3 regions of the Paenibacillus sp. NPDC058071 genome follow, and region 2 is predicted to be linked to each of the others. Evidence: a T-box and tRNA genes for the amino acid it is inferred to sense, from the RefSeq annotation. Region 2 holds a T-box; the other regions hold tRNA genes.

Region 1 (10,600 bases), on a different contig from region 2:
TGAATGATTACGAGGAGTTGTTTGATGAAAAACTGGAATTGCTGTTGAAGATCCGCGCTTCCGAAAAGGTAACCTGGAACGGCGGTCATCGTCCCGCAATTGACAACATGGGCATTTATCCTCGTGCACAACAGGAGCCGCTGCCTGTCTGGATCGGTTCGGGCGGCAGCCCGGAATCGGCTGTTCGAGCCGGTTTGCTGGGACTTCCGATTGTTTTCTCTATCCTCGGAGGGATGCCGCAAAGATTCGCGCCTTTGGTGGAGCTTTATAAGGAAGCCGCCGTGCGAGCTGGTCACGATCCGAATAAGCTGCAAATTGCTACGCACTCGCATGGCTTCATTTCGGATACGACAGAAGAGGCAGCTGAAAGGTATTACCCGGTTATGGCTGCCCAAATGAATCACATTGGACGGGAACGGGGCTGGTCTCCTTATACGCGTGACACGTATGATGCAGCTCGCAGCCTCGACGGTGCTCTTTATGTCGGAGATCCAGAATATGTAGCAGAGAAGATCGTACTGCTGAATAAAAATCTTGGCTTGACTCGATTTATGATGTATGTCGATTTCAGCTCGCTGCCGCATCGCGACTTGCTGCGGACAATTGAGCTTCTTGGCACAAAAGTTGCGCCGATTGTCCGTAAGGAGCTCGCCCGTCAGGCATCTGGTCTTAACGCTTAAAGCTGAAAGTTAAAAGCTGAGATCGGTGTGAGCGCTTGGAACGAAAGCATGATTGAACCGAGTAATGACGGCGGAGAATGCCATATTTTTTTAAATAAGAGTTCAATAGATTTAGAAATGTAGAAATAAAAAGGAGAGAAACAAATGAGAAATTCTTGGAAAATTTATATCCTGGCCATTGTCAGTTTTTTAGTCGGAACTTCGGAATTCGTAATTTCAGGCATTTTGGATATGCTTGCCAGCGATATCAATGTGTCGATAGCGGCGGCCGGACAGCTGATTACGGTATATTCGCTCGCCTATGCGATCGGCACCCCAATTCTGATCGCACTCACGGCAAAAGTTGATCGAAGAAAGCTGATGCTGTCGGCTTTAGCACTATTTTTTATAGGGAACCTGATCACGGTCATAACGACCGGCTATGGCATGCTGTTAGGAGCAAGAGTTATTTTGGCGATCGGTACAGGGGTATTTATGGTCGTCGCCCTAACTGTTGCGGCCAAAATTGCTAATCCTGGAAAGCAGGGCGGCGCTATCGCTACGGTTCTCTTGGGCTTCAACCTCTCGCTTATTCTAGGGGTCCCGCTTGGACGGATCATCGCAGGCGCGCATGATTGGAAAATCATCTTTACGGGTATTGGATTGCTCACCTTGATTGCGATGCTGGTTATTCTGCTGTCGATTCCGAAATCGGAAGGAGAGGCTCCCGTGCCTATTCGCGAACAGCTTGCCCTGTTGAAAAGTCCTCGAATCACTGTCGGGCTTTCCATCAGCTTCTTCTGGATCTTGGGATATACGATTCTATATACCTATATTACGCCGTTTCTTCTGGATGTTACGGGGATGAGCGAGCGGATGGTCAGCATCGGGTTGTTTGCATTTGGGCTGGCCAGTCTCATTGGCTCCCAAGTGGGCGGCTATGGTGCAGATAAATGGGGAATTCCCCGCACGATGATTGGAGCATTGCTCCTTCACTCCGGGATCTTATTTTTACTGGCGGCGTTCGCCCATTCGTCCATGGTGGTTTTACCGTTGCTTATGCTATGGTCCTTTTCCGCTTGGTTGAGCGGGCCGGTTCAAATGGGTTATTTAATGGGCATGGCTCCGCAAGCTTCGGGGATCATTTTAAGCTTGAACAATTCTATCGTCCAGCTGGGCATGGCTGTAGGAGCTGTAATCGGCGGCGTCGTTGTGGAGGGCCTCTCGCTTACGGCAGCCGGTTGGATTGGCGGAATTGGCGTTGCGCTTGCACTCATTCCAGCTATTATTTCATTATCCATGAGTCGCCGTTCTGCATTAGCGGAACTAACACTGAGCGTAACCGATAAATAACAATCGGAAGCTTAAACCGGCTTCATAATACAACAAAGTATGGAGCAGCTCATGCGTTGGAAATAAGAAGAAAATCCCTCCTGTTTATAGACCCAGTTCTCTCGGGTCTATAAAACAGGAGGGATACTTTGTTGTAGGAAAACAAAAAAGGCTCTGAACCGCAATAAAGCGATCAGAAACCTATTGTTAACGAGATGGTGCGGTCGAGAGGACTCGAACCTCCACGGCTGTTACACCACTAGAACCTGAATCTAGCGCGTCTGCCAATTCCGCCACGACCGCATGTCAATCACGATCCTTATCGTAGCACGGCAGCTGAAGACAAGTCAAGCTTAGAAAACAAAGTTGCAAAATTCAGCATATTTTCCCTTGGATGGACAAACAATGAATAGACATGTTCGATTTAGTTGGGGGTGCTGTTTTTGAGAAATGCAGGCAAAGCATTATTTTTGCTTGGGATGCTGACGGTTTGCGCGTCGATTCCGGCAGGCGGCGTTCGATTCGCTGTTGCGGCTGAGCCCGTCTCCGAGCCGGGAAAGCAAATGGCTATCGTCATCGACGATTTCGGCAACGGCAATCCGGGAACGCAGGAAATGTTGAAGCTGCCAGTTAAAATTACGGTCGCGGTCATGCCTTTCATGCCGAAAACGCAAAAAGACGCAGAAGAAGCGCATCGTCTCGGTCACGACGTTATTGTCCATATGCCGATGGAGCCGAACAAAGGAGCAAAAAGCTGGCTTGGTCCAGGAGCTATTACAGCCGATCTTAGCGACGAAGAAATTCGCAAGCGGGTCGAGGAAGCGATCGACAATGTGCCTTATGCAATTGGCATGAACAATCATATGGGATCGAAAATAACGGCGGACGAGCGCATTATGCGAATTGTGCTGACCGTCTGCAAGGAACGCGGACTATTTTTTCTAGACAGCCGGACAACATTCAAGACGGTTGTGCCGAAGATGACGAAGGAGGTAGGCGTTCCGCTCGTCTCCAACGACGTTTTTCTGGATGACTTATATACGGAATCGCATATTTCCAAACAAATCGGCCTCGCCCGAAAGCATCTTGAGTCTCATGACAGCTGCATCGTTATCGGCCATGTAGGTCCGGCAGGGAAAAAGCTTGCCGCCGTGCTGTCCCAATCGATACCGTCCATGGAATCGGATGCGCATATAACGTTCACGAAGCTGCCGGGATTGCTGGCGCCATTAATTGGCGATCCATTTATACTGCCGAATCCCTGAGGCGATCGCCGATGCAATTTGCAGCTGGCGTCGCGGATCGGTCAACATCGTCCGGTCCTCCTCATTGCTGATGAAGCCCATCTCGACGATGACAGAAGGTTGGTCGACTCGGCGCAGCAAATAAAACGGCTTGCCTTCTTTCGGATAAAAGCCCGTATCCTGCTGCCGGTTCAGCGCGTCCTGAATACAGAACGCAAGCAGGGCGCTTTCGCCGTTCTCCTGATGCAGAACGAGCGGGCCTTTTTTGGAGCGATTTTTCGTCGAATTCACATGCAGGCTGACGAGCAGCTGCGTATCGATTTCATCTGTCAATTGCCTGCGCTGCGATAAATCCCGGCGATGTCGAGAGCGGCTCAAATGCCAGCTGTTCTCGTCGCTAAGCGCATAATCGCCGGTCCGGTTAAGTACGGAAGGGATGCCTTGGCTGTTCAGAAGCAAGTAAAGCTTTTGCGCAATCGCCAAATTGATGTCCTTCTCAAGCGTATCTCCGACTGAAGCGCCGCCGTCGATTCCGCCGTGTCCGGCGTCGATTAGAACGGTAGCCGACGGTACGGCCCATCCGTCTCCTTCCGGCGTATGGGCCAACTCGTCGGGAGCGGGAGCGGCGGAGTAGGCGGGCATTCCGTTAAACAATTGCAGCATCGCCAATAATAACGAAACAGACAGCCATCTAGTGGTTATCAAAATGAGATCCTCCTCTGTACGATCAAGCTTGGCCGGTTTTAACCGTAACGCCTCATCGTTATCGTGGCTTTTTGAAGGAGAACTCATTCATGTTTAAGAATAACGCAGCGCGGGCAAACTGAAAGCAATCAATCACAAGGGAGGGGTTCGGCATGGCAAGCGGCAACGACCTGATCAAATATATGACGGTTCAAGTGGTCCAATATATGGAGACGCCTAGAGCCGAGCGTAAGCAGGCCAGAGCATCGGCGAAAGCCCAGCGCGAGCATTGGCTGACCCGCTGGTTCGGCGTAGGCGCAATGAGCCTGCTCATTTGGCGGCGCAGCAAACGGGAAGAAAATCAGTCGTAAAAAGCGCCGAATTCCGTAAGCAGCGCGAGCGGAACGAAACGTTTTCCCGTCTCGGAATCGTCGCTTTCCAGCGCGGCGTACACGACATTGTTTTCCCAGCGATGGAAACCGGTAACGGACCATACGTATCGCATTTTATCGTCGAAACGTTCCGACGTATAACGAATTTGCCGTTTTTCCTCCAACGCTCGAACGATAGCTTTTCCATTGGAATCGGCAGACAGCGGAACGGCGTTGGTTAGCCACGGAAGAAGGCCGTACGGATCAAAGGAAGAGTTGGATACAGCGCGGGCGAGCTTTGCCGCGGGAGGTACAACAGACAGAAGGGCAGCCGAGCGCTGCTCTTCTTTTTTGTATAATTTCAACCATTGGTTTTCGGTCAGAGGCAGCGATTCACCGCTCATGGCGTCGGTTAGAAGAATGGAGCCTTTCGCCGGCTTGTTTTTCCATACAGCTAGCAACGGATGCAGGTACAAAGGGGAACCAACCGACTCAGATGTCTCCTCTGTGCCGTTCGTCGCTTGCGCCACTCCTCGTTTACGTGTAGCTTCGTCGTACAAGTATTGGCCCAAACCATATTCTTCGATTGCGTAACCGCCGCCTTCTTGCACGGCTTGCACGACGATATAACCGATAACTGCGCCTGTCGGCTGCTTCACCAAAACGAGCCAGCTGTGTGTGCCCGGACCTAACGCCGTTATTTCCGGCTGCGCTCCTCGCCATGCTTTAAATCCGGGCTGCTTCGCAATTTCGGCGATCCAGCCTGAGGCATGTACGGCAAGCTCTGTCTGACGGTCTGAAGAGGAAACAGAAACATGAGCAGCGGTGAGCTTGTCCGCGTGAGCTCCGGATGCGTTGCCCGCAGCCGCAAGCAGAGGGGTTAACATTAATAAAGCTGCCGATAGCAGCAGTCGCTTTGCGTTCGCGTTCATTGGAATCATCCTTTCGCCGTATGATGGAGCGGATAGCGCCGCAGGGACGGCGCCATGCCTACATTGTAGCCGGACAAGCCCGGAAAAGCTGTTGGTTTATGTCGCGCTTGCTACAATTCGTACCGCACTAATTTTGACGGATCGGTTCGAACCGCGTCTGATTGGCTCTATTCGATGCCTGCCAAATGAAAGATGCCGCAATTAATGGCGGATGCGCGCACCCGAGGCTCATACTGCCATCTCGTTTCCTGCTGGCGCTGCCGGTATTGATCCTCGATCGCTGCCTTGGCTGCCTCGTCCACGGCATGCTTGAGCTGCGGCTCGTAGTAGGAATGGATACGCTCCAGTTCTTCATCAAGTCTCGCGGCGGCATCGGTCGCCCATCCATAGTCGTAAGCTCTCAGCTTTTTCTCTAGCGTCTGTTCCATAATGCTGAGCGCCTTGGCATGGCTGATGCCGTTTCTCGTTATATGGACGTTAGCGGGGAGCCGCGGCGTCAGCTTGAGCGACAGCAGCCGGTCATGAAAATGCTCCGTGCAAAAACCGGTTGCTAATGAAATTCCGAAGCTGTGAATTTCCTCTCTTTTACGGTCGCTTGCGAATTCAACCTTTACGTTTACGCCCAGCCATGCCGTATAAGGGGTCGAATGAAAAGGCGTTGTATTCCGTTTATCCGGTTCTTGGAACATATTAACGAAGCTGCCGATCGTTTTTGCCGCTTGAAACAGCTGCTCCAGCTTACGGGAGCCGAAATGCAAATCCTCGCGGGGCATCCGTGTTTGACTGGTGTTTAAGTTGCCTTGCAAAATGCCGTATGTTCGGCTGAGCGCGGCGTCAGCGGCTGCCTCCTGAGGTGAAGGAGCGCCTGATCCAGGCTTCGGGCTTTCAGCTTCGTCGTATTTTTGCTTGTCGGTTACGAATAGGTAGGTCATCGTTTCAGGCGGGGCGCCGGTCCGGTCAACAAAGCCCCAATAGTATGGGCGGTTCGTTAGTTCCCGGTCGGCGGCAGGCGATAGCTTGACTGTAATATGAGCCGGCGATTTTTCCAAAATGGCACAATCGGCCGCCTCCAAATAGCGATGCACGAATTTATGAACCTGTTTCTCATTCACGCTTTATTTCCACCTTCCGTCCCAGTGCCGTCATTTGCGATAAGATCGTAGCCGGTTTTTCACCCGCTTGGCTTTCATTTGTTTCGTCTGCAGCTTCGTTTCGCAGCTTAGCTAAAGAGGAGCCAAGATCTTGCATTTGGGCGGCCAGATCGACTCCGCTTCCGCCGGATTGCAGCAGAACGCGAGCAAGCTGCTGCTCCAGCGAGCCTTCCTTCTCGAGTTTTTCCAAAATTAAATCAAGCTCGCCGATGACGAGTTCGAACAGGTTGATTTTCTCATGCAGCAAATTGACGATATGCTCCTCGATTGTGCCCATTGTACATAGGTTGTAAATGTGGACGTCTTCCGTTTGCCCGAGCCGATGGACGCGGCCGATCCGCTGCTCGACCCGCATCGGATTCCACGGCAAATCGAAATTGATCATATGGTGGCAAAATTGCAAGTTGATGCCTTCGCCGCCCGCTTCCGTCGCGATCAGCACTTGAGCGCGGCCGCGGAACAAATCCATCATCCAATCTTTCTTGCCGCGGTTCATGCCGCCTCGATAGGGGACCGCGACCAGGTTGTTGGCGCGAAAATATTGCAGTAAATATTCCTGCGTCGCCCGGTACTCGGTGAAAATGATCACCTTCTCGTTCATCTGCCGGACCAGCTCTATCGTTTTCTCCGCTTTCGTATTGGCTTGAATATTGCGAATGAATTCGACCAGCTCCCATATTTTCGCGCGGACGGGAGAGTCCTCGGCCGTTTTCTTAAACAAATTGACGAGCGTTACGAATACGGCGTCACGGCTGCTGCATACTTCCCGTTGTAAAGTAACGAGCGACAGCATGCTGCTAAGATCGCCGCCGCTTTCGTCATAACGCTCTTTGACAAAACCGGTAACCGCGTCGTAAAGCGCCTTTTCTTCAGGCGACAGCGTGAGTGGAATATTTTTGACATGCCGCTTTGTGAAGGCGATGCCTCCGTCGCCACGGCGGTTGCGGATCATCACGGTAGACAGCGCATCCTGCAGCTGGTCTTCGTTTTTGGGCAGCCGCTTGTCGACGACGAATTTGGACGCGAAATCGCTCTGCCCGCCCAGTTGTCCCGGCTTTAGCAGCGTAATCAGGTTGTAGAGCTCGTCGAGATCGTTCTGCATCGGCGTCGCGGTGAGCAGCAGGCAATATTTTTTGCGCAGCTGGATAACGAATTGATAGTTGGTCGTCTTTTTGTTTTTCAGCTTATGCGCTTCGTCGATAATGATCATGTCGTAGTCGTGACCCAGCACGATCTCCCTGTGCGGGTCGCGTTTGGCCGTATCGATGGAAGCGACGACGATGTCGCTTTGCCAGTGGTATTCTTTTTTTTGCGCGACGGCGGCGATGCCGAATTTTTGATTCAACTCGCGCACCCATTGGAGCACGAGAGAGGCGGGGACGAGAATGAGCACTTTGCGGACAAGTCCGCGAACGATATATTCTTTCAGCACCAGACCGGCTTCAATCGTTTTGCCAAGTCCGACTTCATCGGCGAGTATGGCTCTTCCGCCCATCTCGTGCAGTACTTTGCGTGCGGTGCTGAGCTGATGGGGCATCGGCTCCAAAGCGGGGAGCGTCCGCATGCATTGCAGCTGTTCGAAGCTTTCGACCCGCTTCGCTTGTTCGGCCTCCATCGTCAACTGGTACATTGTCCAATCGTCCCAAGCGCCGTTTTTGGCGATTCGGCTTTGCAGCTCCTCGAACCACGAACGGTCGCATTGCAAATCCACAAGCGGATGCAGCTTGCGTAAGTGAACGGAGGAATCCGAGCTGTCGGTCGGGCGGTTTGTAGATGACAACAAGTGGTGTGCAGCCCCTTTCTGGCAAAAAAGCGATAGATAGGAGTAGTATGGCCCTAATGCCGTTTTTTCATAAGATAGCGTTCAAATCGGCGAGCGGACAAGCTAGAGGACGAATGCGGGGATGTAAACGGGATTATTTGGCTGAAATCGGCCTAGAGCACACTTTTAATCAATATGTAGTATAGTATAATGGTATTTACACACAATATATTGATTATTGTTCATATAGTAAAGGGATGTCTGAGATGAGGGAATGGGAGGAAACAAATCGTGGATACGAAAAAAAGGAATCGTTTATCCGGCCTTAGCGAAAAGATCTTTTTGGATCGTTACGCCTGGAAAAACGCCGACTCCAACGCGGCTAAATTGGGAGACACCGTGCTTGTGCTAACGAAGGACGACCCGAAGTTCCCGGCCAAAGAAGTCGGGGAAGTGATCGAGCGGGAAGGGCAAACGGTTAAGGTTCGCCTCCGCAGCGGGGAAACGGTAGACGCTGATGTCGAGAAGCTGACGCTGACCATTGAGAAATCGCCGGAGGAAATGTGGGGCCGCCTTGCCGCGGCAATGGCGGGAGCGGAGGAAAGTGCGGACAAAAGAGAGCTGTGGACGGAACGCTTCCGCTATATTTTAGACGACTGGAAGCTAGTTCCGGGCGGCCGGATTGCGGCTGGAGCGGGTGCAAGCGAGGAATTGACCTTATTTAACTGTTACGTTATTCCGTCGCCGGAAGACAGTCGAGGCGGCATTATGAAGACCCTCTCGGAAATGACAGAAATTATGGCTCGTGGCGGCGGGATTGGCATTAATCTGTCGTCGCTTCGTCCGCGGCGCGCAATAGTAGCCGGCGTAAACGGTTCTTCGAGCGGCGCGGTTTCCTGGGGCGGGCTGTTCAGCTACACGACGGGGCTGATTGAGCAAGGCGGCAGCCGTAGGGGCGCGCTTATGCTGATGATGAATGACTGGCACCCGGATGTGCTCGATTTTATTACCGTCAAACAGACGATGGGACAAGTGACGAATGCCAATCTGTCCGTTTGCGTCAGCAACGATTTTATGAGAGCGGTGAAAGAGGACCTGGATTGGGAGCTTGTATTCCCGGATACAAAGGATCCCGAATATGACGAGCTGTGGCGCGGCGATCTTGAGGATTGGCGCAGCCGGGGCAAGAAGGTTGTGCATTACAAAACGGTGCCGGCACGGGAAATTTGGCATACGATCATTGAATCGGCATGGAAGTCGGCGGAGCCGGGCGTCGTATTTATGGAATACTACAACCAAATGTCCAACAGCTGGTATTTCAATCCTATCATCAGCACCAATCCCTGCGGTGAGCAAGGCCTTCCCGCGTGGGGCGTCTGCAATTTGTCGGCAATCAATTTATCGCGGTTTTATGATGAAGCGAAGCATGACGTTGATTGGGAAGAGCTGTCGAAAGTGACGCGGTGGTCGGTACGATTCCTGGACAATGTAATTGATACAACGCCGTACCACTTCGAGGAGAACGAGAAAAACCAGAAGCGGGAACGCCGCATCGGTCTCGGCTCGATGGGACTAGCGGAGCTGATGATTAAGCTTGGCATCCGTTACGGCAGCGCAGAATCATTAACTTTCCTGGATAAGCTGTACGGGTTTGTTGCCCGCGAGGCGTATTTGGCTTCGACGGAGATAGCGGCGGAGAAAGACTCTTTCGAAGCATTTGACGCCGAGAAGTTTCTGCAAAGCGGCTTTATGCGCAATATGACGGGCGAGTTCCCGGAAATCAGTGAAGCGGTGCGGAAACGCGGCATGCGGAATGTCACTGTTATTACGCAAGCGCCGACGGGCAGCACTGGAACGATGGTCGGCACCTCCACCGGCATCGAGCCGTATTTTGCCTTCGAATATTATCGTCAAAGCCGCCTAGGCTATGATAAGCAGCTCGTGCCGATCGCGCAGGAATGGCAGGACGCTCATCCCGGCGAGGAGCTGCCGGATTATTTCGTAACGGCGATGAATCTATCAGCGAAGGATCATATTCGCGTCCAAGCGGCTATTCAGCGCTGGGTGGACAGCTCCATCTCGAAGACGGCCAATTGCCCGAACGACTTCACCGTCGAGGAGACGAAGGAGCTGTATGAGTTGGCGTTTGATCTCGGCTGCAAAGGCGTAACGATCTATCGCGACGGCAGCCGCGACGTGCAGGTGTTGTCGACGAAGGAAGAGGAGAAAGTGGAAGACTCCTCCGATATCGCTACAGCGACCACCGCCGCTGACGAATCCGCACAGGCTGATTCTGATTCTGATTCTGGCGTGACCTCGGAGCAGCTGGAGTCCGCCGCTCAGGCCGCCGTGCTTGATAAGGCGTACAAACGCCGTCCGCAGGTGCTGCGCGGCGCGACGTACAAAATCAATACGCCTTTCGGCATGGCCTACATTACGATCAATGATATAAACGGGACGCCAGG
Region 2 (10,600 bases):
CAGTCCGCCTCGATACAGCAGCTCGGACAAACGGCTGCTCCACTCGCGAAAAACAGCGGCAGCCCGGCTTAGCAGAGCATCGGAGCCGGATGCCGTTGTGACGGCCAGAATCGAGCATCCGGCCTGATAGGCGGAAGCGGTTAGCAGCGATCTCCACATGGCGATAAACTGTTCGGCCACCGTTTCGGCCGCTTGGTCCTCCAATGCGTTTAACAATTCGACCGCTTGGCTTCCTGCAAGATCGATCGCTTCCGCGATCAGTTGATCTTTTCCGCCGGGAAAATGGTGATAGATAGAGCCTCTAGGGGCTCCGGTAGCTTCAATAATTTCTGAAAAAGAGGCGGCATGAAGCCCTCGCATCGCGAGCAGCTTTATGGCGCCTTCAATCATTTTTTCACGAGACAGGCGAGGCATTTCAAAAACCACCTTTGGCATAAGTTCTACTCTATCCTAAAATGATATTTAATTGCCTTTCCTTTGTAAAGCATCCAACTACACCGTGACTATAGCATTTAAATTTTACATATTGGGAACCGAGCGGTCGGCTGCGGAGTCTATTCGATGGAGGTGAGCAGGTGGAAACGCATTATTTGACCCATTTGGCGGGCGGATACGACCGCAATCTCATATTGGAGCAATTGATGGATGAGTTCGGCCATGATGTGTGGAGCTATGCTTTTTTTCTAACGAAGCAGCGGCAGACCGCCGACGATATTGCCCAGGATGTATTTTTGGCCGCCTATGAGAGCCTTTACCGGTACCGGGGAGAAGGAACAGTTCGTGGATGGCTGCTCACTATAACGCGTAACCGCTGCTATTCCTTTTATAAATCCTCATACAAGCGAAAAACCGTTTTGGCACGCAACGTCGAGCCTATGGGTTCCGCACCCTCTCCTGAAGCGGAAGTGCTATTCCGGGAAGAGGCGAAGGAGGTATGGCTGCGGGTAATGGAACTGCCTGTCCGATTCCGGGAAGTGCTTATTCTCGACTACCGTTACGGCTTGTCCGTGAAAGAGATAGCATCAGTGCTGAACGTGACCGAAGGGACGGTCAAGTCGCGGAGCCACCGGGCGAAAGTGAAGCTGTCGCGCATGCTGGCGCACGGGGAGGAGAGAGGGCGATGAACGATCAAAGGGAGAGCGGCGATTTCTCGATTGAGCTTCAATTAAGAGAAACGCCATTCCGGGAGACGGCGCTGCCGGAGGAGCTGAAGACAAAAATTCGGTTGAGGGCGGCCAGAACGGTTCATAGCGAGAGCGGCGCGGTTCCCCCTGCGCGGCGCCGCTCCCGTTATACCGCATTAGCGGGTGCTTTAGCAGCAGCTGCGGCAGTGCTGTTGACAGCGGGCTTGTGGTTTTGGCAGGAGGGATGGCCTATGGGAAGCGGGCAAGTTGAAAAGAGAACCGCCTACATGCAGGACGGAATCGTGCGATTCGAATTGTTTCCTGGCGGCGAAGCGACAGCTGGCCAGCGGAACGGGCTGCTTATTGTATTTAAGGAGCCGTATGCGGTGTACAAAGACAAGGTGATAACAGTGAACGCCGAGCATGTGAAATCGGGGAGGGTCGAGAGGCTGGTAGAGAACGGCAAGCTGAAGGAGCCGGCTGAAAGCGAACAGGTCATCCGCTACGGCATTCCGGATGCCGGTTTGCCGCTAGGCGGCGAGTGGCGGGTTACGGTGGAGGTAGACGGCCGATTCTACGGCGACGCCGTTATCGATGTGCCGGACGGTTCATGGGAGGACAGTCCCGTGTTTTCTTCTCCGCCGCTCGCGGACGTCCGGGGGACCGAAGGCAGGCTCGCGTTGCTGGAGCACGGTTTCATAGCGGGTCAGCCCAATAAATATATGTGGCTGCTGTGGGGCGGCGAAGAAGAGTTAACGGGACGATTTGAAGCTTTCGCGGTCAAGAAGGGCTCGAATGATTTCATCGAACTGTTCTTGATGAACAGCATGGGGACTAAACAAACCTCGTATGCCGACCGTTATTTTCCATCTACGCTCATGCTTCCCGAACCGGGCCAGTGGCGGATTGTCGCTTATGTGGACGGGAAGCTGTTCGGCAGCATCGTCGTAACGGCAACGGAGCCGGTTGCGGGCGATATTCCGCCGTCTTAATATGTCGAGAAGCGAACGCGGCGGGGGAGCGGCGAGAAGAGGGGGGCGGAACGGGAAAGCTCTTTTCTCCTCTGGCATTAACCGCCTTGTTCTTCCTTGACAGGCGCGTTTCGCTTCATTATAATCAAACTAATCTTTTTAACGAATAATCGGCGTTGAAGAGGAGCAGTAGTGTCGAACGGCAAGGCCTAGAGAGCCGGCGGAAGGTGGAAGCCGGACCTGCATCGACATGAATCTCGCCTTGGAGCCGCGCGTCTAGCAGATGCGCCGTATATCCCGCGTTAAGGGTTCAAAGTGAGCGGAAGGCAAAGCATGCCGGAGGCTAACTAGGGTGGTACCACGGGATTGATCTCTCGTCCCTAGCGATTATACGCTGGGGGCGGGAGTTTTTTGTTTTTCAGACTAGCGACATACAATGAGAGGAAAGTGGAACGATGAGTCAGGATCAACAACAATACCACGGCTACAATCCGCTGGCGGCAGAGCCGAAATGGCAGCAATTTTGGGATAAGAACAAGACGTTCCAGACGAGAGAGGATGCGGGCAAGCCGAAGTTTTACGCGCTCGACATGTTCCCTTACCCGTCCGGCGCAGGCCTTCACGTCGGCCATCCGGAAGGCTACACGGCGACCGATATCGTATCCCGTTACAAGCGGATGCGCGGTTACAACGTGCTTCATCCGATGGGTTGGGACGCGTTTGGTCTTCCTGCTGAGCAGTATGCGCTGCAAACCGGCCGCCATCCGCGTGAAATTACGTTCGAGAACATCGACAACTTCCGCCGTCAGATCAAATCGCTCGGCTTCTCATACGACTGGGACCGCGAATTCAGCACGACCGATCCCGATTATTATAAGTGGACGCAATGGATTTTCATCCAGCTGTACAAAAAAGGACTTGCCTACGTGGCTGAAGTTCCGGTCAACTGGTGCGAAGCGCTGGGAACGGTGCTGGCCAATGAAGAGGTCATCGACGGCTTAAGCGAGCGCGGCAACCATCCGGTTGTCCGCAAGCCGATGCGTCAATGGATGCTCAAAATTACCGATTACGCCGAGCGTCTGCTCGAGGATCTGGAAGAGCTGGACTGGTCGGAAAGCATTAAAGACATGCAGCGCAACTGGATCGGCAAGTCGACGGGCGCTGAAGTGACGTTCGGCATTGACGGCAGTGACGCATCGCTTGTCGTGTTCACAACTCGTCCGGATACGCTGTTTGGCGCGACGTATTGCGTGCTTGCTCCTGAGAATGAGCTGGTTGCGCAAATTACGACGGACGAACAACGCTCGGCGGTAGAAGCTTATCAGGAAGCAGCGGGGCGCAAAAGCGATTTGGAGCGTACGGATCTCGCTAAGCATAAAACGGGCGTGTTTACGGGCGCATATGCGATCAATCCGGTAAACGGCGCGAAAACGCCGATCTGGATCGCCGACTACGTCCTGGCCGGCTATGGCACGGGGGCGATTATGGCTGTTCCGGGACATGACCAAAGAGACTGGGAGTTTGCGAAGCAGTTTGACCTGCCGATCATCGAGGTTGTGCAAGGCGGAGACGTATCGAACGAAGCTTACAGCGGAGACGGCGCGCATGTGAATTCGGAGTTCCTGAACGGGTTGAACAACGAAGAAGCTATCGCCGCTATGATCAAGCATTTGGAGGAAATCGGAAAAGGGCAAGGCAAAGTAACGTACCGCCTGCGCGACTGGCTGTTCAGCCGCCAGCGTTATTGGGGCGAGCCGATTCCGATTCTGCACCTGGAAGACGGCACGATGAAGACCGTTCCGGAGGATCAGCTGCCGCTGCTGCTGCCGGACGTTGACGCAATCAAGCCATCCGGCACGGGCGAATCGCCGCTGGCGAACGTAACCGAGTGGGTTAATACGGTCGATCCGGAGACGGGCATGAAAGCTCGCCGCGAGACGAACACGATGCCGCAATGGGCGGGCAGCTGCTGGTACTACCTGCGGTTCATCGATCCGAAGAACGACAAGGAAATTTGTTCGCCGGAGAAACAAAAGGAATGGCTGCCTGTCGATCTGTATATCGGCGGCGCGGAGCATGCGGTGCTTCACCTGCTGTACGCCCGTTTCTGGCATAAAGTGCTCTACGATATCGGCGTAGTCGATACGAAGGAGCCGTTCCACAAGCTGGTCAACCAAGGCATGATTCTCGGCACGAACAACGAGAAAATGTCCAAGTCGCGCGGCAACGTAATCAATCCGGACGACATTGTAGGCGAGTTCGGTGCGGACACGTTGCGTATGTACGAAATGTTCATGGGACCTCTTGAGGCGACGAAGCCTTGGAACACAAACGGCGTCGAAGGCACGTACCGCTTCCTCAGCCGGGTATGGCGACTGTTCGTTAACGAGGACGGAAGCCTGAACGCGAAGATCGGCGCAGACGGCGTATCCGATTCCTTCAAGCGGACATGGCATCGCACGATTAAGAAGGTAACCGAGGATTTCGATAATCTCCGCTTTAATACGGCAATCAGCCAGCTGATGATTTTCGTCAACGACGCTTATAAAGCAGAAGCGCTGCCTCGCGAGGCGATGGCGAACTTCCTGCAAATGCTGTCTCCGCTCGCTCCGCATATTACGGAAGAGCTGTGGGAGAAGCTGGGCGGTACGGATACGATCACGTACGAGCCTTGGCCGACGTTCGAAGAGGCTTGGACAGTCGACCAAGAGGTCGAAATCGTCGTTCAGGTGAACGGCAAAATTGTCGAGCGCATATCCATCGCCGCCGATACAAACGAAGCGGATATGGAAGCAATAGCGAAAGAAAACGAGAAAGTGCGCGAAGCGATCGAGGGCAAGACGGTGCGCAAAGTGATTGCAGTCAAAGGCAAGCTCGTCAACATCGTGGCAAACTAATACAAACCTAGAAGAGGTGAGCGGTCTATGGCTAAAGAAGCTATTGACCGTTCACCTCTTCGCCGTAAAAGGAGACAGCGACCTTGGCGACGTCTTCGTCGTACTTGGCGTGCGTCGTTTTAATGAGCCGGTTAAAAACGCCGCTCGTTTCCCGCCGCAGCAAATCGAGCGCTTGCGCCGTAATGCCTCCGGGCACGGCGACTTTGGCCTGCACCTCTCCCGGCGACAGTCCGCCTTCCGTCAGCAGCCGGCCGGTCCCGCTGAGCATCGCTCCGGCAACTTTATAGGCGTCATCGCGCGGTATGCCGGTTTCTCGAACGGCGGCTTCGACGAATTGTTCCAGCAAATAGCACATGAAAGCGGGGCCGCAGCTGGACAGGTCCGATACGATCCGCGTATACGGTTCGTCGATTTGCAGCGGACTGCTGATGCGAGAGAGCAGCGATTCCAATCGCTCGCGATCCCCCGCTTCGATTCGCCCTCCGTAAATGCACAGCGTCGCACCGCTTAGGATGACATTCGTAACGCTGGGGATAACTTTGGCGATTTTGCATGGCAGTATTTCTTCCAGATGCGAGATGAGCACCGGGCTCGTGATGGAGACGACGAGCTGGTCTGGGCGGATGAACGGCAGCATATCGTCGACCGCTTTCTTAAACTCCAGCGGCTTCACGCACAGGAAAATCAGGTCGCTGTTGGCCGCTACGGCCGCATTGGCATGCACGGCTCTCAGTCCCGGGTACCGCTCGGCGAGCGCTTGCGCCTTCGCGTACGTCCGGTTGCTTACGGAAATTTGCGTTGGGCGAAGCGCCTTGGCTTTAAGAAATGCTTCGACGAGCAGGCTGCCCATCGTGCCCGTCCCGATAAATCCGACATTCATAATAGGCCCTCCAATCCGTCATTGCGGCGAATCGTCATTTCACAATCCTATTTGGCCGCGGACGTTGCTCTTTTACTGTATTCAGATAGACTTGGCACATATGTCACCGGCCGCAGCCATTTTTATCCAGTCCTCTTTCGTAGTGCCGAGGGAAATCGAATTTGTAATTTGCGAGAAGAAGGAGGGAATGGCGATGAAGGGATATCAAACCGCAGCTACTCGAAGAAGCACGATTCTTCCGGCGGTTCTGCTGCTGGCCTCGGCAGTGCTGTTCGGGGCAGCCGTATTTCTGCCGAAAGAAGCACAGCCAGCGGGGTGGACCGCTCTCAATGAGCCCGTTGCCGCGGCGTTGGCCGAAATGGAGGGCGGGCCGGCGGGCGGAGCGGCTGCTGATATTGCAGTCCGGAAGGATACGATATTGGAGGACGCTGGCCGTAGCAAGACGGAGCAGGCGGCCGTTTCCGCAGAGTCCGTTCAGTCCTCGTCGGAAAATATTGCGCAGACTGTTGTGCCTGTGGAGCCACAACCCCCAGCCGAGGCTGCGGCATCGGCTTCGCCCGGCGCTGAAGCCTATACGGACACGGGCAAGCTGGATATTAATAGAGCGACAGCCGAGCAGCTGGACGACTTGAAAGGGATTGGCCCGGCCAAGGCGAGGGCGATCGTTGAGGACCGCGAGCACAACGGCTTTTTTCGCTCGGCTGACGATCTGCGGCGCGTGAAAGGGATCGGACCGAAACTGATGGATGGATTGAAAGACAGCATTGTCGCAAAGCCCTAAATATGAGAGAATAATAGAGGACAAGGGAATCTCTGGCAGACCGACGGATTCGCGTCAACGCGATGGAAAGTCGAAGGCCGGCCCGGCGCTTCAGGCCGAGCGGGCAGTCGGCAGTTGGACGGACAGCCCGTTGTCCGGAGTGCGGTTAACGCCGCATACATTCTTGGCAATTAATATGGAAGAGGAGATGTTTTTAACTATGTCCCAATTTGATCAATCTAAGCTCTCTCTCGAAACGCTATCCGTCCACGGAGGCCAAGAAATTGACCCGACAACCCTTTCGCGTGCGGTTCCTATTTATCAGACGACTTCTTATGGTTTTCGGGATACCGAGCACGCGGCGAATCTGTTCTCGCTGCAGGAGTTCGGCAATATTTATACCCGTCTTATGAATCCGACAACGGATGTATTCGAGAAACGGATCGCTCTGCTGGAAGGTGCTCCGGCGGCACTCGCCGTCGCATCCGGCCAAGCGGCGATTACGTACTCGATTTTGAACATTGCGGGTGCAGGCGACGAGATCGTCTCCGCCTCCAGCTTGTACGGCGGCACTTACAACCTGTTCTCGACGACGTTGGCGAAGCTGGGCATCAAGGTTCATTTCGTCGATCCGACCGATCCGAACAACTTCCGCGCAGCCATTACGGACAAGACGAAAGCGCTCTATGCGGAAACAATCGGCAATCCGAGAGGCGACGTGCTCGACATTGAAGCGGTTGCGGCCATCGCACACGAGCATGGCATTCCGCTTATCGTCGACAGCACGTTTGCAAGCCCTTATCTGCTTCGTCCGATCGAGCATGGCGCGGATATCGTCGTTCATTCGGCAACGAAGTTCATCGGCGGCCACGGCACGTCGATCGGCGGCGTCATTGTCGACGGCGGTAAATTCGACTGGAAAGCTAGCGGCAAGTTCCCAGGCTTGACCGAGCCGGATCCAAGCTATCACGGCGTTGTTTATACGGATGCCGTTGGCCCGATTGCATACATCATTAAGGCACGTGTACAATTGCTTCGCGACATGGGAGCGGCTCTGTCGCCGTTCAACTCCTTCCAATTGCTGCAAGGATTGGAGACGCTTCATTTACGCTTGGAACGCCATAGCTCCAACGCTCTGGAAGTTGCGAAATACTTGGAAGCTCACGAGGCGGTGGAATGGGTTAACTATCCGGGTCTCGAAAGCCATGAGTCGTATAACCTGGCCAAAAAATATTTGCCGAAGGGCCAAGGCGCAATTTTGACCTTTGGCATTAAAGGCGGACTGGAAGCTGGCAAAAAGGTAATTAACTCCGTTCAGCTGTTCTCGCATCTTGCGAACGTAGGGGATTCGAAATCGCTCATTATTCATCCAGCGAGCACGACTCACCAGCAGCTTTCAGCGGAAGAGCAGGCGTCGGCCGGCGTAACGGCAGGCTTGATTCGCTTGTCGATCGGCACGGAAGGCATCGGCGACATTATTGCCGATCTGGAGCAAGCGATCCGCATCAGCCAACAGAACTAATCAAATACTAATTTCTATTAAATGGCGGAGGGACGTTCATCGGACCCTCCGCTTTGCAACTAAGAAAGGAAGTCGACAATGATGGCAACGACCCGCTCACATGACGCGGAACGCAAAGACTGGGATACGTATTTCATGGATATCGCCTACATGGTGTCGACCCGTTCCCGCTGCCCCCGCCGTCATGTCGGCTCGGTGCTAGTGCAGGGCAAGAAGCTTCTCGGCACAGCGTATAACGGAGCGCCGATGGGCGTGCAGGATTGCTCGGAAGCTGGCTGCATGATCGCAGAAGAATGGGAAGTCGTTCTTGTGGACGGCAAAGAAACGATGGTCAAGAAGCAGCGCTGCATTCGGACCATTCATGCCGAGCAGAACTTGCTGTTGTTTACCGATCGGGCCGACCGCGAAGGCTCGACGGTATACGTCACCGATCAGCCCTGCTGGACGTGCGCCAATATGCTGGCGAACAGCGGCGTGAAAGAAATCGTCTTCCACCGAGGCTATCCGAAGGATAGCGACAAGGTGACGAAGCTGATGGAGCAGAAAGGCATTGCTTTCCGGGGCTTGCATGATTACGAGCCGCCGCCGCAGGCGAGCATGAGCGTTATTTCATAAGAGTTTGCGTTCTATAAGAATGAGGAAGAACCTCCGATATGGCCGATTTTTCGGCTGCTGTCGGAGGTTTTTTTATGCCGCAAAACTGGGAAGGGGGAAACAAGATGCTTAACCGCAGGCCGATCGTATGGTTCGCAGTATGCTGGATAGCTGGCGGTGCCGCCGCAGGCGGCCTGAATACAGCTGGCCTTGTGTTAGCGGCCGGTTCTATCGTGCTGGCCGCGCTTGCGTTTGCAGCGTCTAGGCAGGCCAGCTGGCTTCTGGCAGCGGCTTGTCTCGCGGGCTTTGCCGCCTCAGCAGGGGAGCGGCTGTGGATGGATGCCCGCAATGCGACCGCGTTGACGGCATTGCCGGAGACTGCCGCAGCAGTTGAAAGAGCGGGCGTTGCTTACGAAGTCGAGGCGTACGGAATCATCGCGTCCGCGATCATGGTCGATGGCGATCGCGCGATATTTCGCATTAAGGCGAGCGCCGTGCAAGTGCACGGCGAAGCCGAACCCCGGCAGCTCGAGGAGCGTCTGCTCGTCCATGTCCGGCTGGAACAACAGCCGGATCAGGAAACTGCCGCAGCTTGGCGACGCGGCGACCGCATACGCATCGACGGCCGTCTGACGGAGCCGGCGGAGGCGTCCAATGACGGTGGTTTTGACTATCGCCGTTATTTGCGGAGTCAGCGAATACACTGGCTGTTCAAAGCGACAGGCGTGGGGGCCGTCGAGACTTCGCCCGGTTCGCCTTGGAGCGCGGCATCGCTGCTCGGCCGGGTTGACGATGCGCGCGACCTCCTCGGCTCCCGCTTTGACGAGCTGTACCCCGCCAGTCAATCGGGCTATATGAAAGGACTTGTCCTTGGCATACGAGAGGATTTGGATCCGGAGCAGTTCCAGCAATTTTCCCGGCTGGGACTGACGCATATTTTGGCGATTTCGGGGCTTCATGTCGCCGTATTTTTATACGTGCTCGGAGGCTTGCTCCGCTTGCTTCGCATGACCCGCGAGCGAATGCTGCTCGTGATGACGGCGGCAGTGCCCGCCTACGTGCTGCTTGCCGGCGCGTCGCCTTCGGTGTTAAGGGCCGGCTTAATGGCGATGCTCGGCCTTGTTGCAGCAAGGCTGGGAAAGCTGAAGGACGGCATGCATTTGCTAGCCGCTTCGGCTGTCCTTATGCTGATCTGGGAGCCCTATTACTTAAGCGACGTCAGCTTTCAGCTAAGTTATCTTGTAACGGCCGGCCTTATTATCGGCGTGCCGCCGCTGCGCAAAGCGATGCAGGATTGGCGTAAAGGGAGAGCCTTGCTCGACCTGATTTGCGTCACAGTAGCCGCTCAAGCGGCATCTTTTCCGGTAACGATTTATTACTTTAATCAGTTTCATTTGCTGTCGCTTCCAGCCAACCTGCTGCTTGTACCGTTTATTAGTTTTATTGTCATGCCGCTTGGAGCGGCCGGACTGGTGGTCGGCCCGTTGTGGCCGCTGGGCGGCAAGCTGCTTGCGGGCGCTGGAGCTTTTTCCAACCGTCTATCATTCGGACTAGTGGACAAGCTTGCCAGCGCTGACGGACTGCGTTCTATTTGGGCAACGCCGCCGCTTTGGTGGATTGCTGCTTGGTATGGCCTTTACATAGCAGCGGCTATGCTGCTGCGCAGACGGCCGGCAGCCGCGGCGCGCCCTGCAACTGATCATCAGGATGAGGAGGAGACTGCACCACTGCAGGATCTGGTCCCGGGGCAGAGAAACGCCGAAGCTTTTGGCGATGCGGCGCCAAAGCGGAGAGTCGCGGCACCGCTGTTGCTGGTTGCGGCTGCTGTCTTGCTGCTGGCATACGCCTATTA
Region 3 (10,600 bases), on a different contig from region 2:
CCATGAATTTGCGAAACGGTTCGCAGGTGAACAGATTACCAAGGTGCTGACAATCGAATCCTCGGGCATTCCGGCTGCATTTGCCGCCGCGTATGTGCTCGGCGTTCCGCTAGTATTCGCCCGCCGCAAAAAGACGCTTATCGCCGATCCGGACGCTTATTGCGAACGAGTGCCTTCTTTCACGAAAGGGATGGTTACTGACATCCTGGTATCCAAGCAATATTTAACGAGCGACGACAAAGTGCTGTTCATCGACGACATTATTGCAAACGGCGATGCAGCGCGTGGGCTTGTCAAAATTATTGAAAGATCCGGCGCGCATTTGGTCGGCCTCGGCATATTGGTCGAGAAATCGTTCCAAGCAGGCGGAAGAACGCTGCGTGAGCAGGGCGTTCGGGTGGAGCCGCTTGTTAAAATTTCCTCGCTGGCAGGCGGAGAAATTACGTTTGAGTAACATGTTCCAGACATATGCTCTTTTCTCGTTCGGAATTATAGCATATAATATGACGTAAGTGACCGAGAGGAGGCATAAGCTATGGGGAACTTGTCTGCAGATTTCATGAGCGAGAAGCTTCTTGATGCGAAAGTTCATTTTGAACGGGCGCTCGATTGCAAGCATACCGAATTCGATGATCTTTATCCTTATATGATTGAGCATCCGCAATTTTTCTGGTATAAGCGTTATGTCGCGTGGTCTGAGCTGTTGACGATCGTGAAGCTGAGCGAGGAAATCGAGCTCGAGTGGCGCAGCGCGTTTACTGAACGTCAGGCGGAATACATCGCGAAACGTGTGATGTCCTCGAAAGTGTTGGATGAATGGTACGAGACGGAGACGAACGAATCGGAGTCCAAGAAACACGTCGGTTAGAGTAATTAGCAATAACCTCAACGGCCTTAGGGGCTGTTGAGGTTTTTTTCGACATACGGGAAAAGCTGAAGTGATAAACAGAAGGGAGGACAAGCCTATGATTAGCGAAGAAGAATTGGATCAATATCGGCTGAGCGGGGAGCTAGTAAGGGCCGTCCGCGACGGGATGGAGGCGAACGACGTTATTGGCATCGTCGTGGCATGGGACGACGAAACGGTCGTCCTGCGCAAAGCGAGCCGCCGCGTCATCAAGCTGAGCAGAAGCTACCGCTATGAGCTGGCGTCAAGCGAGCGAAGCGCCTTCGAGGTCTGATCGGCAATAATCGCACATTGTACGTACACGATATAACTATGAAACGGGAAAGAAGCCTCGATGATGCCATCATCGAGGCTTCTTTCCCGTTTTTCATTATTTTATTGAAATTGCGGCAAATAAGGCTTATGCACTTGCAAGTATTCGTCGAGAATCGATTTGGCAACTGTGAAGGACGGCACCATCGGGTGCACGGTGAGCGCGTTCAGCGCCGCCTGATAATCTCCTTTTACGGCAGCTTCGACCGTCAGGCGCTCGTACGTTTTGATCGGTTGAATCAGAGACATAGCCAAATCGGATACTTCGCCTACTGTCAACGGGGTAGGTCCGTTCTGATTAACGAGGCAAGGCACTTCAACCACATCATCATCCTTAAGACCATGAATGGTGCCTCGGTTCGGCACATTCAGCGTAAGCACCTGCTGCTTATTTAAATGAATGCCTTTAATGACATTGATGGCAAGTCCTTCGTAGCCTTCTTCTTCGAATTGGCTGTGAGCCGGAGCTTCGTTTTCATGAATGTTGTGCAGCTGTCCGGATGTTTCCTTCGACATATACGTGCTGGAGCGCTTATCGAGCGTTTCGTTATAATCCTTCCATGCTTCCGCAAGCTTTCCTTCGCGGACGAGCGGAGCAATACGCTCCAGAAGCGGACGATTCAGCTGTACGATCTGCTCGCCCCGCGTCTCATTCGTTTTCAAAATATGATTAACCGATTGATCGTGGTAGTAGAAGTAATATAAATACTCGTTCGGGAGCATCCCGATGTTGCGGATCAATTCGGGCTCGAAGAAGCTGAACACATGAGCCGACTTCGCGAGCTCCTCGAAACGGTCCAGCAATGCCGGCATTTGATCGACGCCGTCCAAGTATACCTTTGGTATCCAGCCCAAATGATTCAGGCCGTAATAATCAACCTGCAGCCGCGAATGATGCACCTGCAAAAATTTGCTGAGCGCGTTTTTCATTCCCGCATGAGCGTCGCATATGCCGATTACTTTGCAGTGGCCGTAATTGTTCATGGCTTGCGCCAGCAAGCCGGACGGATTGCTGAAGTTGAGCAGCCATGCATTAGGCGCAACTTCGTTAATAATTTTCGTGTATTCGAGCATAACCGGGATCGTGCGCAGCGCCATTGCGAATCCTCCGGGACCGGTCGTTTCTTGTCCCAGTACGCCGTGCTTCAAGGCGACGCGTTCATCGTGAACCCGGCTTTCTTCCTGTCCGACGCGCACCGCTGAGAAAATGAAGTCGGCGCCTCTAACCGCCTCACGGATATCAGTCGTAAACGTGACCTTGAACGCCGCGCCTTTCGTTTCTGCGACATACTTGGACAAACCGCCCATAATGCTCAAACGCTGCTCGTCGTTATCAAACAGAGCTACCTCGTCGAAGTGAAGCTCCTCGGAATGCCGGATCAATCCGTTTACAAGTAGGGCTGTACGCATTCCCGCGCCGCCTAGTATAGCTAGTTTCATTATTGTTTCCTCCCCAAGGTCTTATGATGATTGTTCAGTTGAAATTCGGATTCGACCTGCTCCCAGGCAGGCGAGTTCGCGTTTCCGCCTATGCCTTGCACGGACTGAGCGCCGCAATAGTTGCCGAGCCGGATAGCATCGGTGAGCGACCAGCCTTTAAGGATCCCCGCAAGCAGTCCTCCCAAAAAGTTATCGCCCGCCCCGGTCGTGTCGACGGGATTGTCTATCGGAGCGCCGGGCACATAGCGGATTCCGTCATCCGCTTTGTACATTGCGCCGTCTTTTCCGAGCTTGATGATCGGCGTCGTGACTAAACCGCTCAACATCTGAAGCGCTTCTTCCGGCTGGTCCTTGCCCGAAATGGCGAGCGCTTCCGGAAGATTAGGGGTAAACCAATCTCCCATGCGAAGCAGCTCCTTCAGCTCCTCGCTGTAAATCCATTCATCGTCCCAGCCGAGATCCAGCACGAGGGTCATTCCTTTGTCATGGGCCTTTCGAATAACGGAGGCGAACTCGGGCCGCGCGTTGACGATCAACATTTCCGTTTCGACGCGGTCAAGCACTTCCAGGACATGGGCGATATAGCCGTTATTCTCTAGCGGGTCCTGGTAGGTAATGAACGCCCGGTCTCCCGCACAATTGACAGCGGCGGAAACTTGGCGGAACGATTCTCCCGCCGGATAAATAAGCGAAGTAGTCAAACCTTCCCGGTGCAGCTGCTCTTTCGCGAAGCCGCCGAAAATATCGTCTCCGAGCGGAGCCAGTACGCCCGCCTTGATTCCTAGCCGCGCCAAGGAAACGGCTGTAATATAGGCGCTGCCTCCGCATGCGATATCAAAGCCTTGGCTGAATACTTCCTCGCCCGGCGACGGCATGCGCGAAACGTCTGTAAAGATCAAATCTGTAAAGATAGGGCCGCAAATGAGCACATCGTATCGTTCCATCGTTCACTCTCCTTTAGTAAGGTGTAGGCCGGCGGCTCCGGACGGCAAACGGTTTTTTAACCTGGTTGGACTCGTCTATCGGGACAATCGCTTTTTCATATCGACAGTGGACTCTTTAAAATGAGGATAAAGCCGGAATTCGATTTCCATATTTACAATCCCCTTGTAGTCCGCAATCCACTCGAATACTTCGTCATACGGTATCGAGCCCCAGCCTACCGGAAGATGCAAATCGCCGTATCCGTACGGTAAATTGCTCATATAGCTGCCGGCATCTTTCAGCTTTCCGAAATTGTCGTGTACATGAAGGTGCTTCGCATAAGGGAGAGCAGCGAGAATCGCATCCTTGAACGGATAGTTGTAGGCTATAGAAGTCAAATAACAGTGTCCGATATCTAAAGTCATCCCTACATTATTCATGCCGATTCGTCTGACATGCTCTACGGTATCCCTTGGATGAAGCCCGTACGTATAATCGGTTTTAATATCGTACCAGATGTTGTTCTCGATTCCGATTTGGATGCCGGATTGTCCAGCCAGATGTCCAAGCTGCCGCAATCGGTCGGCGTCTTCCCCGAGCAGGATGGCGAACAGCCGGTCCCGGCTCATTTTTCCGTATTTAGCGAAATAATGGTCAAGATTGGTTTCGGTCAGTACGGCGTAGGAGCTGTGATATACAATTGTATCGATGCCTACAGCTGCGGCGAGCTCAATTCCGGCTTTAAAACCGCGATAGTAATCCTCGCCTTTTTCCAAAGACATCAAATTCATTTCATATGGAAGATGCAGCGTATAGCTGAGCTTAAATTGACGCAATACTTGAAGAACCGCCTCCAGCCGCCTTGGATGCACATTTCCGTCGATGACGACATCAAGGCCGTGCATAATCAGTTCGGCATAATCGCACCCTGCATCCGCAATATATCTCAAATGCGTCTCTAAAGCGGTCAGATCGCCGTTCACCATATCGGCGTTCAAGCTGATTCCGATTCCTTTTACGTTCATTCGGCACTTCCCACCTTGTTTGCAAAATTGTAAGCAAGTCCATCGCTCCGTACGGTCGAAGGTGAATTGTAGTAATAAGCTTGTGGTTTTAATTATTATTCTAAGTTGTTACTACAAATTTATTGTATTATCACTACAAGTCCCTGTCAATCCTCTCTTTGCATTTTTACATAAACGTCGGGGGAAAGACCCTCTAAATTGAATAATCTCGGCTCAAAACCGGAATCAGTGCTGGACTTTAAGTGAGGGAAAGCGCTGCGGGTCAGAGGGTTCTTCCGATCGCCATTAAAGCCTGATTCCTTTATTTTATAGAGATATGCGGTAGGAATCTGGCTTTAAAAGCAAACACTATCGCTTCTCCAGAATCCCTCTGACCCTTCGCTTTACTCACCTTTTTCGTCAAGTATTGATTTTAAGTTTGATCTATAATTTTATAGTTGCAGTTGTCATTATCCGTTCTTTCGGTTTAAAATAAAAAGGAACAATCCAAATACCATTTAAATTTGTCATGACCTTTATAGAGGGATTGGAATTCATAAACGAGGGGAAGGCGTGTAACAATGGAAGGGAAGCAAGGAGCGGCTTTATATATAATCGTAAAAGAAAAATTGCTTGCTCTCATTAAATCGGGCGTCTATGCGGTGGGCGACAAGCTGCCGACCGAATCGGAGCTTTGTCAGGAGCATGAGGTTTCGCGCACCACCATTAGACAGGCGCTGCAGCAGCTTGAAGTTGAAGGGCATATCCAGCGTGTGCAAGGGAAGGGGACGTTTGTTGCCAAACCTAAAATTCGAGAATCGCTGACGAGGGAAATACGAACCTTTATGGAGCAAATGAGGGACCTCGGGTTAAGCTCGCATTCGGAAGTATTGGAGCTTGTTGTCATTCCGGCTGATGAGGCATTGGCTGAAACGCTGCATCTTGAGGCGAAGGACCCGGTCGTCAAGCTGGTCCGTCTGCGCTTTGCAGATTCCGAGCCTTTGCAATACGTCACTTCCTATTTGCCTTGGCGGATAGCCCCGGGTCTTGCAAACGATGATTGTTCGGGCTCTCTGTTCGATCTGTTGCGCACCAAGTACGAAGTGAACATCCATCGCACAGTGGAGTCTATCGAACCGGTCCTTATTGAGGCAACGATCAGCGACAGGCTTGAGACTGCTCCTGGATCGCCCGCTTTTTCGCTGGAATCGCTGACCTTCAACGAGAAAGATCAGCCCATCGAGTATTCCAAAGGAATCGTTCGCGGCGACCGGTTCAAGTTTACGATGGAGCGTTCGATGAAATAGGTGGAAGCAAACTTGTAAATCCGGCCTAAAAAATGACTCCTAGTGCGTGGCAATGCTGCGTGGCAGAGGGTTCTTCCGATCGCTGTTAAAGTCCGATTCCTTTATTTGATCGAAGTTGTGGTAGGAATCGGGTTTCTTTTAGTTTCTTTTTAAGGGAACTATTTACAATCACTACATGATGTAGTAGTATTTAATTACTACATTATGTAGTGATTAGGTTGTTATGGACGCATAGCAATCAACAGTGAGGTGTACACCGTGAAACCTGTTCAAAAATTATCTGATACAGAATTGGAACTCATGGAAGTGATATGGAAGTCTGAGCCACCCGTGACGTCAACGGAGCTATTGGGTATTTTCGCTCGCAAGGGTAGGGAGTGGAAGGCACAAACGATCTCTACTTTTTTATCACGCTTAGTTGAAAAGGAAGCTTTAATCGCGACGCGACACGGTCGGACTAATTCTTATGTTCCTTGTTTTTCGCCTGCAGACTACAAACTGTGGGAAACGCAAAATGTGTTGAACGGACTATACCAGGGTTCCGTAAAAAATTTGATTTCCGCGTTGTATGACGGCGACAAGCTTTCAGAGGAAGACATTGCAGAATTAAAGCAATGGTTCTCTGAGAAATAGGGGCGGCCTATGAGACCATATCTGGAACTGCTTATCACGCTTACAGTTGCGGGCAGTACGGTCGTAATCTGTATACTTTTGCTACGGCTCCTCTCACCTCATATTTTCTCCGCAAGATGGCACTTCATCATGAGCAAATTGGCCTTATGTTCTTATCTATTACCTGTGTCCTTTCTTATAAATATGCATATGGGACATTTTACTTCAAAACCAAGATTAAACGCTTCTCTACCCGAAATAGCATCTGCGTTCACCCAAGAAGAATCGGTTCAAGGCTTAGCAAGTTTGTTTTCGGGGCTATCGATCTCTGCTGAGATGACATTGGTCATTTTGTGCGTATGGGGGATTGGGGTTTTGTCCTTAGGCGGTTGGCATATCTTTTGTTACAGGAGGTTCATTAAGAGAATTCAAAGTACAAATGTGCCTGCCCCCGAGGACAGTACTGCGGTTAAACAACTCGCTCTGCAAAAAAGGGAGCTTGGGATTCGTGAAAACGTACAGCTTGCATTTAACTCTATTGTCAGGAGCCCCGTTCTCGTCGGATTGCTGAAGCCAACTATTTTGCTTCCTTTGGGTAGTCGAGTCGACGAGGGATTAAGCATGATTATTCAACATGAGCTTGTACATCTGAAGCGGAAGGATCTATGGGTAAAAATGCTCGTTTTGCTTGCCAGCGCCTTGCATTGGTTTAACCCCTTCGTTCATCTGTTACGCAGAGATATTCATATGTGGAGTGAGTTTTCTTGCGATGAAGAAGTTGTGAAGGAAATGTCGTATGCCGAACGGAAAAGATACGGCGAAACGATTCTCAATGTTATGATCGGCTCAAAGGAATTGCCTGTCAACTTTTGCGCTTCATTGTCCGCCGATGGAAAGCAATTAAAAAGGAGATTATCGATGATGCTGAACGTAAGGAAGCTGAAAAAGCGTTCTGTGATGATGTCGGCAGCAATCCTTATTGTCATTGGAGCTGTCGGCTGTTCCATAGCTGTATGGGCAGCAAAAAACACGCCGGATATTAAAGGGACTGTGTTAAACAACATACCTGCTCCTGATTACCCCGATTATAATGAAAACAGCTTCGCTGATTTGAACGAGCACGATTATACGTTTGGAGCGTTAACGCCTGAGCAGCAAAAGCTTGTCACAAAGGAAATGGCGTACTATTACTTGAACGTGGAAGGAGACGTTGTCTTTGTAAACCCAGAGACGGAAAAGGTTCCTTTCCGTTTACTTACTAAAGAACAACAAAAACAAGCCTCGAAGAAATTGGGTCATTTCTCGCTTCGTGAGGTAAGGTCACTCAGCCAGTAAAAACGTGGAATGGCTGCAGCGCCAAAAAGATAAATATATCTTTATTTTCCTTGATTCGAGCACGGTTCGAAGACTTTGGAATGATGATGGTATTGCGGTTTAAATGCCAGTGTAATGCAACTTGTCCAATCGTCTTTTGAAGATGGCGGGCAATCACTTTTAACGTGTCATTTTCAAACATAACAAAAAAAGCTCCTGAACTGTCCTAGGACAATTCAAGAGCTTGTTCATTTGTAAGATGGTGCGGTCGAGAGGACTCGAACCTCCACGGCTGTTACACCACTAGAACCTGAATCTAGCGCGTCTGCCAATTCCGCCACGACCGCATGTGTTGTGTCAACAAAAAATATAATATCATCTTTATGTGGATATAGTCAAGCATAAATTTTGTAATGAGGTTTTCGGCTCATTGACATTCCTGCTGCTTGTAACTATAATCGTCACATGATAGAACGTCAGGAACGGTCGTTCGGCCCGGGAGGTGGACGCTAGATGAACAGCAACCGATTTGCCGTTGCCGTGCATATTATGTCTTTGCTGGAGTTGAATAAAGGAACCCGCATTACGTCCGAATACATTGCCGGCAGCGTCAATACGAATTCGGTCGTCATCCGCAGAATTATCGGCATGTTGAACAAAGCGGGGCTTGTGCATACAAGCGCAGGAGTTGCCGGAGCAGTGCTTGCCCGTCCGGTCGAGCAAATTACGCTGCTGGATATATACCGTGCGGTGCAGTCCGAGGGGCAGGAGGATTTGTTCGCGATCCATGAGAAGCCGAATCCCGAATGTTCCGTCGGCCGGAATATCCAAGCGTCGCTCGAAAGCGTTTTTAACGAAGCACAGCAGGCGATGGAGAATAAACTGGCCGCGATTACGCTGGATCGGGTTACGACCGATTTGGCAAACCGGCCATAAATAAAATGTAGGAATGAAAAACGAGCGTCCGAAGCGATTTGAGGGCGGCTCGTTTTTTTGCGTTATCCGTCTGCGGATGTGTTCTTCAACGGAAAACATGTTGTATTTTATGGAATTGGGCAAGCCGCGTTGCGGAGCAGTGATGGAGATGGTAATTTGATTTTGAAATTACATTTTATAGAAAAAAGAGGGTGGTCGAGGGATTTGCCCAAAGAGCGGTCCCGTAAAGCGGCATTGGGCAGAAAGCCGGGCGAACCGGGAAAAAATAACGTAAAGGCAGGTGTATGATGAAATGAAAAACCGTTTTATGAAAGCGTTTTTAAGTTTGGTGTTGGTCGTATCCTTGATTCCTGTTCTAACAGCGCACGCAGCGCAGAACGCCGTAGCAACTAACGTGACGGACACTTCACTCCGGTTGACCTGGACGTTCCAGCCGGGGGAGAGCTTTGTGCAAATTTACAAAAACGGCGTCTATTTGGACTCCCGCGCAGGGTATAACGTTCTGGACGTAACGGGCTTGACGCCGTGCACGCCGTACTCGTTCCTGGTATCCTCGAGCTACGGCAGCTCGACCGCATCGATTGTGACGCTTGGCTGTCCAACGGCCCCAGTTATCTCCTACACGACGACGCCAACTTCGATCGAGCTTAGCTGGACCGCCAGCAATGCGGTTAGCTATGACGTATACCGGGACGGGTCGCTGCTCGGCAGCACGTCCGGCACCACTTTCTCGGTCGGCGCTTATTACGGTCATACTTATTCGATTAAGGTGGTGGCTAAGAACGGTTCGGGAGCATCCGCTCAGTCGACCGTTAATGTAACGGCGCAATCGTTCAGCGCGACCTACACGCAAACGAATTTGTCCGGCAATATTCGGGTCGGCGGCGCTTTTTCCAATCCCCATCCGACAGCCAGCACGACAATGCTTATGACGCTGTATCGGATTACAAGCTCCGGTGATGTATACGTTGGCAGCGCAACGGCAGCAATCGCTCCAAGCTCAACAACCGGCGGGTGGTTTCCGATTGCAACAAGCCAGCCGCTCGGCGATTATAAAGTCGTGCTTTCTTCGCAGTATGCCTCCACTTCGGGTATCTCTATCGGAACTTACTAAGGCCGTACGACAAAATCCCCGCCGATATTGGAAACGGCGGGGATTTTTTTGTGCATGTCAGCTTATCGCTGGATGAAGCCGGCCAAAGGCGGCGCTTGTAAAACGTTATTGCTGCGTCTCGTCCTGCAGCTCAGAAGAAAACTCTTCAATGCTCGATTCGCGCCGCTCGTTCTTCGCTTCGATCGACTGTTTGTCGGATTGGCTAATCTCGTCTTCATGCTCCGATAAATAGTCTCGAGCCTCCTGCAAGTTTTCTTGCGTATTCTCGATATGCGCTTGCAGATGAACCGCATTGTCTTCCCGGTTATCCGGTTTTGCCACCCTGTTCCCCTCCAATCTTGTGCATTCGGAATCTATTATGAGCAGGGGGCGCTCATTTTATGTCTTCATTTTACAATTTGCAGAAGGAGTGAAAGTCCGTGTTAGGATTGACGATACGAAGAGGTTCTGTTTATAATTTGCCACGGGCCTTATTGCGTATACGCCGCACCGGCGGTTGAAAAGATTGTGACAAGAAGGCTTATGTCGTACCGTTTGGAAGAAGGGGGATACGAATGGCAGGAATATCAGGCGCAAAAGCATTAATGTCCAATAATATAGATATAACACTAAGGATACCAACGCTGCTGGCAGGCGCAATCAGCGTTTGGCGTTTGCGCGAAACGCTGCCGTTAAACGAAAAATAAAGGGGCTCTCCTATCATGAATGGGCATAATAGACAGCAAGAACA

The links. The T-box of region 2 lies ahead of leuS (leucine--tRNA ligase). A T-box ahead of a tRNA ligase gene usually reads a tRNA of that ligase, here a tRNA-Leu.
Region 1: it encodes a tRNA-Leu, which carries the amino acid that the T-box ahead of leuS (leucine--tRNA ligase) is inferred to sense. The anticodon was not compared.
Region 3: it encodes a tRNA-Leu, which carries the amino acid that the T-box ahead of leuS (leucine--tRNA ligase) is inferred to sense. The anticodon was not compared.

The regions. Positions count from the first base shown of each region.
Region 1 covers NZ_JBHVSK010000010.1:126,139-136,738, forward strand. Annotated here, with positions in the region: gene ACFVTB_RS17605 (LLM class flavin-dependent oxidoreductase) at 1-680, shown strand, start outside; gene ACFVTB_RS17610 (MFS transporter) at 825-2,012, shown strand; tRNA gene ACFVTB_RS17615 (tRNA-Leu) at 2,208-2,294, opposite strand; gene ACFVTB_RS17620 (divergent polysaccharide deacetylase family protein) at 2,471-3,256, shown strand; gene ACFVTB_RS17625 (N-acetylmuramoyl-L-alanine amidase family protein) at 3,221-3,898, opposite strand; gene ACFVTB_RS17630 (YqzE family protein) at 4,093-4,290, shown strand; gene ACFVTB_RS17635 (hypothetical protein) at 4,281-5,222, opposite strand; gene ACFVTB_RS17640 (YqhG family protein) at 5,390-6,334, opposite strand; gene ACFVTB_RS17645 (DEAD/DEAH box helicase) at 6,327-8,153, opposite strand; gene ACFVTB_RS17650 (adenosylcobalamin-dependent ribonucleoside-diphosphate reductase) at 8,427-10,600, shown strand, end outside.
Region 2 covers NZ_JBHVSK010000005.1:352,157-362,756, forward strand. Annotated here, with positions in the region: gene ACFVTB_RS11280 (TetR/AcrR family transcriptional regulator) at 1-414, opposite strand, end outside; gene ACFVTB_RS11285 (RNA polymerase sigma factor) at 576-1,124, shown strand; gene ACFVTB_RS11290 (DUF4871 domain-containing protein) at 1,121-2,116, shown strand; T-box leader at 2,263-2,480, shown strand; gene leuS (leucine--tRNA ligase) at 2,551-4,992, shown strand; gene comER (late competence protein ComER) at 5,033-5,872, opposite strand; gene ACFVTB_RS11305 (ComEA family DNA-binding protein) at 6,066-6,653, shown strand; gene ACFVTB_RS11310 (homocysteine synthase) at 6,853-8,154, shown strand; gene ACFVTB_RS11315 (deoxycytidylate deaminase) at 8,236-8,769, shown strand; gene ACFVTB_RS11320 (ComEC/Rec2 family competence protein) at 8,874-10,600, shown strand, end outside.
Region 3 covers NZ_JBHVSK010000010.1:113,327-123,926, forward strand. Annotated here, with positions in the region: gene ACFVTB_RS17520 (xanthine phosphoribosyltransferase) at 1-454, shown strand, start outside; gene ACFVTB_RS17525 (hypothetical protein) at 536-868, shown strand; gene ACFVTB_RS17530 (hypothetical protein) at 966-1,181, shown strand; gene ACFVTB_RS17535 (family 4 glycosyl hydrolase) at 1,283-2,659, opposite strand; gene ACFVTB_RS17540 (carbohydrate kinase family protein) at 2,659-3,603, opposite strand; gene ACFVTB_RS17545 (sugar phosphate isomerase/epimerase family protein) at 3,679-4,608, opposite strand; gene ACFVTB_RS17550 (GntR family transcriptional regulator) at 5,169-5,894, shown strand; gene ACFVTB_RS17555 (BlaI/MecI/CopY family transcriptional regulator) at 6,153-6,527, shown strand; gene ACFVTB_RS17560 (M56 family metallopeptidase) at 6,537-7,841, shown strand; gene ACFVTB_RS17565 (aldo/keto reductase) at 7,831-8,022, opposite strand; tRNA gene ACFVTB_RS17570 (tRNA-Leu) at 8,081-8,167, opposite strand; gene ACFVTB_RS17575 (Rrf2 family transcriptional regulator) at 8,334-8,756, shown strand; gene ACFVTB_RS17580 (hypothetical protein) at 9,049-9,870, shown strand; gene tlp (small acid-soluble spore protein Tlp) at 9,976-10,191, opposite strand; gene ACFVTB_RS17590 (hypothetical protein) at 10,425-10,556, shown strand; gene ACFVTB_RS17595 (MFS transporter) at 10,572-10,600, shown strand, end outside.